3 regions of the Halomonas sp. ATBC28 genome follow, and region 2 is predicted to be linked to each of the others. Evidence: predicted binding sites of a transcription regulator. Region 2 holds the regulator's gene; each other region holds the start of a gene.

Region 1 (4,396 bases), on a different contig from region 2:
TAAACCCAGCGCCCTGTTCATGGCGTGGGGTTATATGCTGCACATCGCTGCCTTCCAGCCCGCGATAAAGCTCCACCGTGTGCACGCCTGGGATGCCGAACAGGGCCCGCACGCCGTAAGTATCGCGCAGCAGGCGGATCAGCAGTTCGGCACAGGTCATGGGGGCTTGCTGGCTCTGCGCTTTATTGGTCATCGTTTCGGCCCCTTAAAAGAAAAACGTATGGGCCATAAAGGCAATGATTGGCAGCGTAATGGCGGTACGCAGCAGGAAGATGGCAACCAGTTCCCAGAGCTTGATGGGAATTTTTGACTTGAGCAGCAGCGCGCCGATTTCCGACATGTAGATCAGTTGGGTGAGCGACAGGCAGGCAATCACAAAGCGGGTAAGCTCGCTTTCGATATTGGTCGCCAGCACCGCGGGCAGGAACATATCGGCAAAGCCCACCAGGGTGGCGGGCGCTGCCGCTTCTGCTTCAGGAATCCGCAGCAGCTCAAGCACCGGTACCATGGGGTAAGAGAGCCAGGTAAACAGCGGAGTAAATTCCGCCAGAATCAGCGCCACCGTGCCAATGGCAAACACCAAGGGAAGTAGACCAAGGAAAATATCCATCACGTTGAGGAGCGCCAAACGTGCCAGCTCACGGGGCCCGGGAGCTCCAGCGGCGCGATTGGTGGCCTGAATCAAGCTGTAACGGAACAGACCCACTTTTTCAGTGCGCTCTTCGCTCAACTGGCAGCCCACGGGCTCGTAATAGTCATTGGATTTGCGCGACAGCGGCGGCAGGCGCGGCACAATCACTGCAGCGATCAACCCGGAAACCACCACCGTAAAGTAGAACTGCACAAACAGGTGGTTGATATCGACAAAGCTGGTGACGAGCAGCGCAAACGCAATCGACACCACGGAGAAGTTGGTGGCAATGACCGAGGCTTCGCGGCGGTTATAGAAGCCCTGCTCGTACTGCTGAGTGGTGATCAGCACACCGACGGTGCCCGATCCCATCCATGAGGCGGTGGCATCAATAGCGCTGCGTCCCGGCAAATTAAAAATCACCCGAAACGGCTTACGTACCATACTGCCGATGAACTCCATAAAGCCAAACTCGACTAGAAACGGCAGCAGCAGCGCAGCAAAGAAGAAGAACGTTAATAGTACCGGCGCCAGATCATTGAGCATCACCCCACCGGTAAAGGACGCAGTGACGAACTCTGGCCCAAACTGAAAATAGGTCATCACAGCAAACAGCGCGCCTAAAACGCGCATCACTAACCACACTGGCCCGACATGAAACATTTCGTGCAGCATGCCTTTTTTGGCCCAGGCAGGGTTAGCTAGCTTGGCGTAAATCGTCGCTACCACCGACAGGCAGAGTACCACTACCGCAATAGCTGGCAGCGCCGAGCCTAGCAGGGTTTGCAGGCTATCGGCCATTAGGCCCATGCCGATGTTAATGGTATCGCCCACTTGAAAAGGGACGAGAAACAGCAGCACCCCAATTAGCGATGGAATGATAAATTTCAGTAAGTGCGCGCGGGGTATCGGTGCCGACGAGGTCGGCTGTTCCGATTTAACGTTGCTATACGACATAGGGGTCACCCATTGGAAGTGATTCTTGGAGGTGGCTGGCGGCGTAGCTAGGTCAGTACTTTTTTATTTAGTCGCTATTTCTTTGTTAGCTATTTGGTCGGCGTCACTCGCTGTGTTTAACGCCCGGCAGTACGCAAAGCATTTCATACAGCAGCGTGGCGCCCATCAGCGCGGTGTTGCCGCTGGGGTCATAAGGTGGTGACACTTCCACCAGGTCGCCGCCGACAATATTCAGCCCAGCGGCACCGCGAACCAGCTCCAATCCTTGGCTAGAGGTCAGCCCGCCCATTTCCACCGTGCCGGTGCCGGGGGCAACAGAAGGATCCAGGCCGTCGATGTCGAAACTGATGTACACCGGAATATCGCCCATCTGCTCACGCACCTCGGCCATCAAGGGCGCTAGCGAGCGATACCAGCACTCTTCGGCGGGCACGACACGAAAGCCCTGGTCGCGACACCAGTCAAAATCTTCAGCGGCATAGCCGGTACCGCGCAGGCCGATTTGCACTACCTTGCCATGGGCCAGCAACCCCTCCTCCTGGGCACGACGAAACGGCGTGCCGTGGGCAATTGGCTCGCCGAACATGTGCTCATTGACATCGGCATGAGCATCGATATGAATCAACCCCACCGGGCCGTGTTTTTTGGCCATGGCGCGAAGGATAGGCAGCGTTAGGGTGTGCTCACCGCCCAGGGTCAGCGGAATGCAGTCATGTTTCAGTACGCCATCGTAAAAGGCGGTGATGATGTCGACGCTTTTCGGCAGATGAAAGGTGTTGATAGGCACATCACCGATATCGGCCACTTGCAAGCTTTCAAAGGGCGCGGCGCGGGTCGCCATATTGTAAGGGCGCAGCATACGCGACTCATCGCGAATCTGGCGTGGTCCAAGCCGCGTGCCGGGGCGGTTTGAAGTGCCGATATCCATGGGAATGCCAATAAATGCCGCATCCAAACCCTCGGCTGTCTCTTGGGTGGGCAGGCGCATCATGGTGGCAGGGCCTGCAAAGCGCGGCATGGTGTTTCCGCCCAAGGGCTGATTAAACTCCGACATACACATCTCCTTATATTTTTGGCGGTGAGCACGGTGTAGGTATTGGCCTAGCTCTTTTCACTACTCTTCTAAAGTCATTGCACAGACCATGCCAAGTCGTAGATGCCTATAAAGTGGTGGGATTAGCGACCAAACGATGCAAAAATGAATCAACTAGAGGCTTTTTTAATTCATTTTTGTATCAAAGATTCATAAATGAATCACTCAGAGGAGTTGGCTGCGATGAGTGAAATAGACAGGCGTGTGCTGCGAACCATTGTGGAGACCGCAAACGACCACTTCTTTATCGTCAGTGGCGATGGGCAAATAGTGGATATTAGCCCAGGAGCAGAAGCGGTTTACGGGGTATCCAGAGAAGAGCTGCTCTCCAGCAGTGTGCAGCAACTGCAAGCGGCCGGGGTGCTCAAACCCTCCATCACCATGGAAGTGATGCGCACCCGCCGGCCTGCACAGCTTATGCAGGTCACCGGAACAGGCCGCCGGGTGATTGCCGAAGCCTATCCTGTATTCGTCGACGGCAAGCTGGAGCGCATTATCAGCCGCTCGCGGGATTTAACCGACTTGCAGTTACTGCAGGACGAATATGCGCTGCTGCAAAAACGCTTTAGCGAACACTTAAAGCGCAGTCAGGCAGCGCCAGACGCGGAAGAGCAGGCGTTGGATGACGCCCTGGACAATTTGCAGGTGCGTAGCAGCGTGATGCGTGAAATTGCGCTGCTGCTTAAGCGGGTCGCCCCTTCGGATGCCAATGTGCTGATGCTGGGTGAATCAGGTGTGGGTAAAACCGCCTTTGCCAAGCAGCTACACCGCTGGAGCCAGCGCTGTGACGGCCCCTTTATCGACGTTAACTGCGCGGCGATTCCAGAGAATCTGTTTGAGTCCGAGATGTTTGGCTACCAGCCCGGCGCTTTCAGCGGTGCCGCCCGCCAGGGCAAAGCCGGGCTGTTAGAGCAGGCCGAGGGCGGTACGCTGTTTTTGGATGAAATAGGCGAGCTGCCGCTGCTAATGCAAACCAAACTGCTCAAGGTGATTCAGGACGGTAGCTTGACCCGACTGGGTGACACCCGATCACGCAAAGTCAATTTTCGCTTGGTCGTGGCGACCAACCAGGATTTGGGCAAGCAAGTAGAAGCAGGACTTTTTCGTCTGGATCTTTACTACCGCCTCAATGTGATCCCGGTCACCCTGCCGCCACTTCGTGACCGCCGGGAGGATATCCCCGACCTGGTTGAAGCGTGTTTAAACCGGCTCAACCAGCGCTACGGGCGGCAAAAAATTCTTGATACCCGCGTTTGGTCGACACTGATGGGCAGCGAATGGCCGGGTAACGTCCGCGAGCTGGAGAACTGGCTAGAGAGAGCTTGGCTTTCCAGCCCCACCGATCAAATCGAAGAGCCTGCCGCACTCCCTCACGCCGAACAGTTCCCGGCCAACTTGCCGAGCGCCTCGCCAGCAAGGTCGGCAGTAGCACTCGAGCCCCAGGAAACCCTCAAGCAGTACCTAGCGCGGCTGGAGCGTGAAACGCTTGAAGAGCTGTGCAACACACTCCCCAGCACCTATGCCATTGCCGAGCGGCTGGGCATCAGCCAATCCAGTGTGGTGCGCAGGCTTCAGCGCTATGGCATTAAAGTGACCAAGTGAATTTTTATCTTGACACAGCGGGTGTCATCAACCATCCATGTAAGTGTCATGAAACGGCAACACCTTCAACACAAGCTGAACCAATAACAACCAACAGCCGGTGATGTGTGTGC
Region 2 (4,396 bases):
TCAATCTGGAGATATCCCAAGGCAGTGTCGTTGGCCTTTTGGGCCCCAACGGCGCGGGCAAAACCACCTCATTTTATATGATTGTTGGGCTGGTCAAATCCGACGCTGGCAAGGTGGGTATCGACGATGTGGATTTAACGCGCGCCCCCATGCACGAGCGCGCAGCCGCGGGGATTGGCTATCTACCTCAAGAGGCGTCTATTTTCCGCAAACTCTCGGTTGCCGAGAATATTATGGCGATACTCGAGACCCGCAAAGAGCTTAACCGCAGCGACCGCGAACAGCGCCTGGAAGCGCTACTCGAAGACTTCCATATCACCCATATTCGCGACAACCTGGGCATGAGCCTTTCGGGCGGCGAGCGCAGGCGTGTAGAAATAGCCCGCTCGCTAGCCACAGAGCCCGCTTTTATTCTGCTCGATGAGCCTTTTGCGGGCGTTGACCCCATCTCGGTAGGTGAGATTAAAACCATCATTCGTGCACTGAAACAGCGCCATATCGGCGTGCTGATCACCGATCACAACGTGCGTGAAACACTAGACATTTGCGATATCGCCTATATCGTCGGCGATGGGCAAATCATCGCCAGTGGCTCGCCCGCCTCGATTCTCACCAACCAAAAAGTAAGGGATGTGTATTTGGGCGCCGATTTTCGCCTGTAATGTTTTTGCCTTAATTGCCCCTAAATAGCGCTTTAAAACAACTTTACGACCAATGGCATGCTTATTGCACTTGCGCCAAGCACTCACTCGCACTAGGGTGGAGCATTCTGATTAACGAGTGGTTCTCAGATGGTCATGAAAGCTTCTCTCCAACTGCGTATCGGCACACAGCTGACCATGACGCCCCAGTTGCAGCAGGCCATTGCGCTGCTGCAACTCTCTACGCTGGATCTTCGTCAAGAAATTCAGCAGGCCCTCGATGCCAATCTCATGCTGGAGCAGGAAGATGAATTTAGTGAACAGGCTGTCAGCGAGCCTAAGGAAGAAGAGTGGTCAGAGAGCATCCCTACTGAGCTCTCGGTAGATAGCGACTGGTCAGATACCTATCAAGATATGGGAAGCCAGGGGGGCAGCAGCAGCGAAGGCCCCGACTTTGAGCGCCAGGCAGCCGGGCAGAGCCTTCATGGCCACCTGCTGTGGCAACTCGCCATGACCGATTTTAGCGCTCGCGAGCAGCTTGTCGCGGAAAGTTTAATCGACGCGCTAGACGCCAACGGCTACCTGACCCAGCCGCTCAACGACATCCGTGAAGGGCTTCGTGCCCAGGGCATTGACGGGCTAAGCCAGCGCGAAGTGGAAACCATTCTACTCAAGCTCCAGCAGTTTGAGCCGACCGGCATATTTGCCCGTGACTTGCGTGAATGCTTGATGCTGCAGCTCGCCGCTCTCCCCGATGATACGCCACTGCTGGTTCCCGCCCGCCGCTTGGTGCGGCAGTTTCTCGAAGCGCTTGGCAAAGACGATATGCGTCTGCTGAAACGCCGTCTAGGGCTCGACGACGAACAGCTGGCCGATGTCATCCTGCTTATTCGCAGCCTAGACCCACGCCCAGGCAGCGCCTACGGCGACACCGATGACAGCTATGTCACCCCCGATCTAGTCGTCCGCCACGATAATGAAGGCTGGCATTTAGAGCTCAACCCCGAGGCCCTGCCACGGCTGCGCATTCAGCCCGACTACGCCAGCTTGATTAAGCGTGCGGATAAAAGCGATGACAACCAGTTTCTCAAAGAGCACTTGCAGGAAGCGCGCTGGTTGATCAAGAGCCTCTCTAGCCGAAACGATACGCTGCTGCGTGTTGGTCGCGAGATCATTACCCGCCAGATTGGCTTTTTAGAGCACGGCGAAGAAGCCATGAAACCACTGATACTGGCCGACATTGCCGAAGCCGTGGAGATGCACGAGTCGACTATTTCACGGGTAACGACGCAAAAATATATCCATACACCCCGTGGTGTGTTTGAACTCAAATACTTTTTCTCAAGCCAGGTGAGCGGTCAAGATGGCGACAGCCACTCCAGCACCGCCATCCGTGCACGACTCAAGAAACTGATTCAAGAGGAGCCGCCCGGCAAGCCGCTTTCAGACAGCCGCTTAGTGACGCTATTAGGCGAAGGAGGGATTCAAGTGGCGCGTCGTACGGTGGCGAAATACCGTGAAGCCATGGGCATTCCCTCTTCCAGTGAACGGCGTCGTTTGCGCTAACTTCGTTAACGTTTCAGGGAAACTCTCGACAAGGGCTTTGCAACGCGGCAAAAAGGGTTACAATCGAAGTACAGTCCGATGGATAAGGAGCACGTCAATGCAAGTAAATATCACTGGTCATCACGTAGAACTGACTGACGCCTTGCGTGACTATGTCAACGAGAAGCTTGAGCGTGTAGAGCGCCATTACGACAATATAACTACGGTGCAAGTCACCTTATCAGTGGAGAAAGAGCGCCAGCAGGCCGCCTGTACGCTGCACGCCGCAGGTGCTGACTTACATGCGGAAGCCCTAGACAGTGATATGTACGCCGCTATCGACGCACTAGCGGACAAAATCGACCGTCAACTCGTTAAACACAAGGAAAAAGCACAAGCTCGCGCCCAAGGCGCCGGTGTGCGTTAATTCAATGACGTTGGAAACCATACTCCCCCCGGAACGCGTTCTGTTCGACGTCCCCGGGGGCAGCAAAAAAAGGGTGCTGGAGTTTTACAGCACCTTTATCGCCCAAAATATCCCCAGCCTGGACAGCCAAGAAGTGTTTAGCCGTTTAATCGGCCGCGAGCGCTTAGGTAGTACGGGTATTGGTAACGGCGTGGCTATTCCTCATGCGCGTAGCCCCCACTGCAACGCCCCTATCGCTGGATTTTTGAAACTGGCTGAAGCGATCGATTTTGACGCTATCGACGGCGACCCGGTAGATCTGGTGTTTGTCCTGTTGGTACCCGAAGAGGCAGATGACACGCATCTCTCACTACTGGGTCAGGTAGCGACCATCATGAATGATGCGGACACGCGCCAGCAACTGCGTAAAGCAGCCAGCCAGCGCGAACTGCTTGAGCTGATTACCGCCAAAATTCGCGAGCAATCAGCGGCCTAAGGGTCTGAAACCCTGTTCAGGGCAGATCACAGCAGGTTATCCGCTCACCACCCTCAACGCAGCTTGATCAAAGCAAAGAGAGACTCTATGCAACTGGTGATCATTAGCGGCCGCTCCGGGTCAGGTAAATCTATCGCCTTGCAAGCGCTGGAAGATCTTGGCTACTACGCGATTGATAACCTCCCAGCTATGTTGCTGGGGTCGTTGGTGGATGAACTGCGTGACCAGGGCGACCGAGCACATTTAGCGGTGAGTATTGATGCCCGCAATTTGCCGGGAGCTCTGGAGCGCCTGCCCTCTTTATTAGACGAGTTGCGCCAGCGTAAAATCGACTTTCAAGTTATTTACCTGACCACCGATGCGCGCATACTGCTTGAGCGTTACTCAGCAACGCGTCGCCGTCATCCGCTGACCCGCGATAGCGAAATGACGCTGGAAGAGGCGATCAATAAAGAAGAGACGACGCTAGAGGATATTCGCGATCTGGCCGATCTATTGATCGATACATCACGATTATCGGTGCACGATTTACGCCGTCGCATTACCGACCAAGTAGCCCATCAGCGGCGCGACAAGCTGACGCTAACGCTGGAATCGTTTGGGTATAAACGCGGCGTACCGTTAGACGCCGACCTGGTCTTCGATGTGCGCTGCCTGCCAAATCCGTACTGGGATCCAACGCTGCGCCAGTTCACTGGCCGCGACGCGGAAATCGTGGCTTTTTTGAACAGCTATCCGATTGTTGATGCCATGAGCGACGACATCTTGGCCTGGCTAGAGCGTTGGCTACCCGCTTACCAGAATAGCCAACGTAGCTACATGACTATCGCGATTGGCTGTACTGGTGGCCAGCACCGCTCGGTCTATATGGCCGAGAAGTTAGCGGAAAAATTGACTCCTAGCATGGGCGAAGTTCAACTTCGCCACCGCGAACTGGGTCTGCACTACACCATAAGCGAACAGTTGGCCGCTCCCCTCGTCAGCGCTTCCACACCTAACGAGCGGCCAGAGACCTCTTAAGCGCGTCTATCCATTAATGACACCACTCGGCGAAAAGGAACCAGGGTGCCAGAACGCATACTTACACTTACCAATCAACGCGGGCTACACGCTCGCGCGGCGACAAAACTGGTCAAATGCGGCCAACAGTTCACGGCAAACATACGCGTTTACAAACAGCAACAGGCCGCCGACGCCGCCAATATCATGTCACTGCTGATGCTTGCCGCACCTTGTGGCACCGAGCTTAGAATCACCGCCGAAGGCGATGACGCCGAACAGGCGCTTGAAGCGATTCAAGCGCTGTTC
Region 3 (4,396 bases), on a different contig from region 2:
GGTAAGCGTAGGCCCATGGGCGAATCGCCGGGCACCAGAAATAAGTGGTCGCGCTTGAGCGGCCAGCGGCCGCTCTCCCAGCGGTGGGCTTGGCTGATCGAGTGGCGCAGCGGCAGGGCGTAGCCCACGACTTCGTCTAACCCCTGCTCCAATAAGCGAGCTAAACGGTGGCGTTCGGCGTCATCTTTTAGATTGGCTTCGCGTGGGTCGACATTGACCGGCAGCGATTGCTCTTTCCAGAGGTAGTAGTAGGCATCTTCATACGCCGGAATCCAGTAGCGCTCAGCCACGCCCAGGCGTTCGCTAAGTGCTTTGGTAAAGCGTTGGGCAGTGGTGTCATCCACGGCTACCTTGGGGGCGCCTTCCATACAAGCTAGCCATTTTGGATCTCGCCATAGCGGCACGCCATCTTTCCGCCAATAGCAGGCCAGCGCCCAGCGCGGTAACGGTTCACCGGGGTACCATTTGCCCTGCTGTTGCTGAATAGCGCTGCCGGGCGCATAGGCGGCTTGCAGCCGGGTTAGCAGTGCCTCGGCGCGCTCGCGCTTGTGCTCACCTAACGCTTCGGTATTCCACTGTGGGCTCTCCATATCGTCGACGGATACAAACGTGGGTTCGCCCCCCATAGTAAGGCGAACGTCCTGCTGTAAGAGTTCAGCGTCCACTTGGTCGCCCAGCGTGCAGATACGGTGCCACTGTTCATCGCTATAGGGCTTGGTGACCCGTGGGTCTTCATGGATGCGCTCGACCTCCATGGTCACATCAAAGGTGACTTCACACTTATCCGAAAATCCGGTGATGGCCGCGGCGCTACCCGTCGTCGGAGTGGCGGCGAGGGGAATGTGTCCTTCGCCAGCGAATAGACCTGAGGTGGGGTCAAGGCCTACCCAGCCGGCGCCGGGCAGGAAGACTTCGGTCCAGGCGTGCAGGTCGGTGAAGTCCACCTCGCTGCCGCTCGGGCCGTCCAGCGCTTTAACATCTGACTTGAGCTGAATGAGATAGCCGGACACAAAACGAGCGGCGAGGCCCAGATGGCGGAAAATTTGCACCAGCAGCCAGGCACTGTCGCGGCAGGAGCCGCTGGCGAGTGTCAGCGTCTCTTCGCAGCTCTGGACACCGGGCTCCAGGCGCACTAGGTAACCGATGTCATTCTGCAGACGTTGATTAAGCGCGACCAGAAAATCGACGGTGGTAGTCGGTTCACGGGGAACGGCTTTGAGCCACTCCATCAGCCGTGGCCCTGATTCGGTTATTTCAAGATAGGGGCTTAGTTCTTGGCGCAGCGCTTCTGGGTAAGCAAAGGGAATCGTTTGCGCAATGTCGTCCAAGAAGAAATCGAACGGGTTAATCACCGTCATCGGGACGATTAGCTCGACGGCAATGGTTAACTCTTGGCGCGGTTCAGGGAACACCACGCGAGCATTGAAGTTGCCGAACGGATCCTGTTGCCAGTTTAAAAAGTGGTCATCGCCGGAGAGTTTGAGCGAGTACGCTTCGATATGAGTACGGCAGTGGGGCGCTGGGCGCAGTCGAATAACATGGGGCGAAAGACGCACCGGGCGGTCAAAGTGGTAAGTCGTACGATGATACAAGGCAACGCGAATGGTCATGAGCCACCCTCAAAAGAACCGTTATTAACCGGCTGGTCGGTTGGGTTAAGGAATAACCGAACGTTTCGCAAGTATCGTTCCACTTTTACTTTTTTGCAGCCGCTATCTTAACTAAGACGTTTAACTAAAGTGGAAAGCGCTTTGCGCACCAATTTGACGCCACTTTTATGCACCAATGCGGCGCATAAAAGCGCTTTAATTTTCTCGTGCTCTCTGTCAAGTAGCGTTTAAGTAAGTGAACGTTGAAATATCGCAAAAGATGGTACGCATTTTGCTCTCAATTGTTTGATTGTTTTGCACGCGGCAGGCCTACACTGAGCATTGAGGAAGTTGCCGCTTCCACCCCAGCGCCAGGAGAGCGCCCATGAGCCAAGTGAATTGGAATAACTATGCGTGTCGTGATTACTACGATGAGCTGATGGCCGCTCCCGGTCAGCCACGCGAGTCAGCGGGTGAATTGTGCAACATGTTGGCAAGGTTTAGCGCCGAGGAGTTAGCGGAGCGAAAAACCGCGGCGGAGATCGCTATTCGTACCATGGGGATTACCTTCACCGTCTACTCTGAAGGCGCGATGATTGACCGTGCCTGGCCCTTTGATATTGTGCCGCGAATCATTCCCGCCAGTGAGTGGCGTAAAACCGAGGCAGGCCTTAAGCAGCGCGTGCAGGCGCTGAATCTATTTATCGATGACCTTTACCATGATCAAAAAGTCATTAAGGACAAAGTACTGCCCGCCGAGGTGCTGGCACAATCGGTTAATTTCCGCCCCCAGTGTGTTGGCATTAACCCCCCTCACGGCGTATGGGCTCATGTATGTGGCTCTGACCTGGTGCGCGATGGCGACGGGACGCTCTACGTGCTGGAGGATAACTTACGCATTCCTTCCGGTGTCTCCTACATGCTGGAAAACCGCAATGTCACCAAGCGGGTACTGCCGGAGTTGTTCGCCTCAGGCAAGATTTTGCCCGTTGATGACTATGTGGCTCAGCTTTACGACATGCTGGCGGCGATGTCGCCAAGGCCAGGTGATGACCCCCAGGTAGTGGTACTGACCCCCGGGATCTACAACTCTGCCTATTTTGAGCACGCCTATCTTGCCCAGCAAATGGGCGTCGAGCTGGTGCAGGGAAGTGATCTACTCGTTGATGACGATGATGTGGTGTACATGCGCACCGTGGAAGGGCTACGCCGGGTCGATGTTATTTACCGCCGTGTAGACGATGAGTTTCTCGACCCGGAAGCATTTAACCCGGAATCCATGCTGGGGGTGGCGGGCCTAATGCGCGCCTGGCGGGCGGGGAAAGTAGCACTTGCCAATGCTCCGGGGGCCGGCGTGGCGGACGATAAGGTCGTTTACGCCTTTGTTCCCGCGTTGATTCGCTACTACCTCGATCAAGAGCCGCTGATCCCCAACGTGCCCAGCTACCTGTGTATGTTCGAGGACGATCGCCGCTATGTACTCGACCACCTGGATGAATTGGTAGTGAAACCGGCCAATGAGTCGGGGGGCTACGGCATGCTCATTGGCCCACGCTCAACCAAAGAGACCCGCGAAGAGTTTGCCCGCTTGATTAAGGCGAACCCGCGCAACTATATGGCTCAACCGACCCTGGCACTGTCGACCACGCCTACGCTGGCGAATGGATTACCGCAGCCGCGCCATGTGGATTTGCGCCCCTTCATTCTTTCGGGGCCAGAAATCCATGTCACCACCGGTGGACTAACCCGCGTGGCATTGATAGAGGGTTCGTTGGTGGTGAACTCTTCTCAAGGTGGCGGCAGTAAAGACACCTGGATTGTAGAAACCGACGATAAGGCGGCAGCGGCCGCGGTGAAAGGAGCCTAACGCCATGCTGTCACGCGTTGCAGAGAACCTCTACTGGATGGCGCGCTATATTGAACGTGCGGAAGACACTGCCCGTTTGCTGAGTGTCAATAGCCACCTTATGCTCGATTTGCCGGGTCGCTTACCGCTCGGTTGGGCACCCCTTATCGAAATGACCGGCAGTCTGGAAGCCTTTACCGCACGCCATAAAGACTTTGATGAACGCAATGTGGTGCACTTTTTATGCGCTGATACTGACAATGATATTTCGATTATCTCTGCGCTTGCCAGTGCCCGTGAGAACCTCAGAACCACTCGGGATGTGGTGCCCCGGGAGATTTGGGAAGAGGTTAACCAGCTCTATCTGAGCGTGGCTGATCATGCCGAAAACGGTGTTAGTCCACGCCGTCGCGATAGCTTTCTCAAAAGCGTCATCCGTAGCTGCCAGGCGTTGACGGGCCTGATTGAAGGCACGTTAAGCCATGGCCCTGCGCGTACCTTTATTGAGCTGGGGCGTCAGTTAGAGCGGGCCGATATGACTACTCGCATCGTGGATGTGCGCTCTGCCAGCCTGCTGCCGCAAAACCCTGAAGAGCTACTGCCGTTTGAAAACCTGCAGTGGATGAGCGTACTCAAATCGCTCACCGCCTACCAAATGTACCGTCAGCAGGTACGCTTACGCGTTCGGGGCCCGGATGTGCTGCGCTTTTTGCTGCAAGATCCTAATCTGCCACGCTCCATTGCCTGCAGCTTGGAGACGCTGGGCCATGAGCTGACGCTACTGCCAAGACAGGATCGACCGGCAGCGACCGTTTCACTGGTGCGCGCCGATGTGGTGGATGCCGATATTCAAGCGCTGGCCCACTCACCCAGCAAGCTGCACCTGTTTATCGACGAACTGCAGATCGGCTTTGCCGCTATCCACGATACGCTTAGCGCAACCTACTTTGTGAATGACGAC

The links. Region 2 encodes sigma-54, which starts transcription at its own class of promoters, with help from an activator protein. Its sites were predicted from a motif close to TGGCACNNNNNTTGCTNT; they were not measured.
Region 1: the regulator sigma-54 is predicted to act here: its motif matches at 2,719-2,736, upstream of speB (agmatinase).
Region 3: the regulator sigma-54 is predicted to act here: its motif matches at 1,871-1,888, upstream of E0L35_RS18685 (circularly permuted type 2 ATP-grasp protein).

What each region holds. Positions count from the first base shown of each region.
Region 1 is NZ_VCQL01000001.1:277,699-282,094, reverse strand. Features, by position in the region: partial or broken gene E0L35_RS01245 (5-guanidino-2-oxopentanoate decarboxylase) at 1-160, opposite strand, end outside; gene E0L35_RS01240 (YjiH family protein) at 206-1,588, opposite strand; gene speB (agmatinase) at 1,692-2,642, opposite strand; gene E0L35_RS01230 (sigma 54-interacting transcriptional regulator) at 2,865-4,283, shown strand.
Region 2 is NZ_VCQL01000006.1:164,043-168,438, reverse strand. Features, by position in the region: gene lptB (LPS export ABC transporter ATP-binding protein) at 1-662, shown strand, start outside; gene E0L35_RS08750 (RNA polymerase factor sigma-54) at 792-2,207, shown strand; gene raiA (ribosome-associated translation inhibitor RaiA) at 2,305-2,613, shown strand; gene E0L35_RS08740 (PTS sugar transporter subunit IIA) at 2,618-3,088, shown strand; gene rapZ (RNase adapter RapZ) at 3,176-4,108, shown strand; gene E0L35_RS08730 (HPr family phosphocarrier protein) at 4,154-4,396, shown strand, end outside.
Region 3 is NZ_VCQL01000017.1:79,897-84,292, forward strand. Features, by position in the region: gene E0L35_RS18680 (transglutaminase family protein) at 1-1,610, opposite strand, end outside; gene E0L35_RS18685 (circularly permuted type 2 ATP-grasp protein) at 1,975-3,456, shown strand; gene E0L35_RS18690 (alpha-E domain-containing protein) at 3,461-4,396, shown strand, end outside.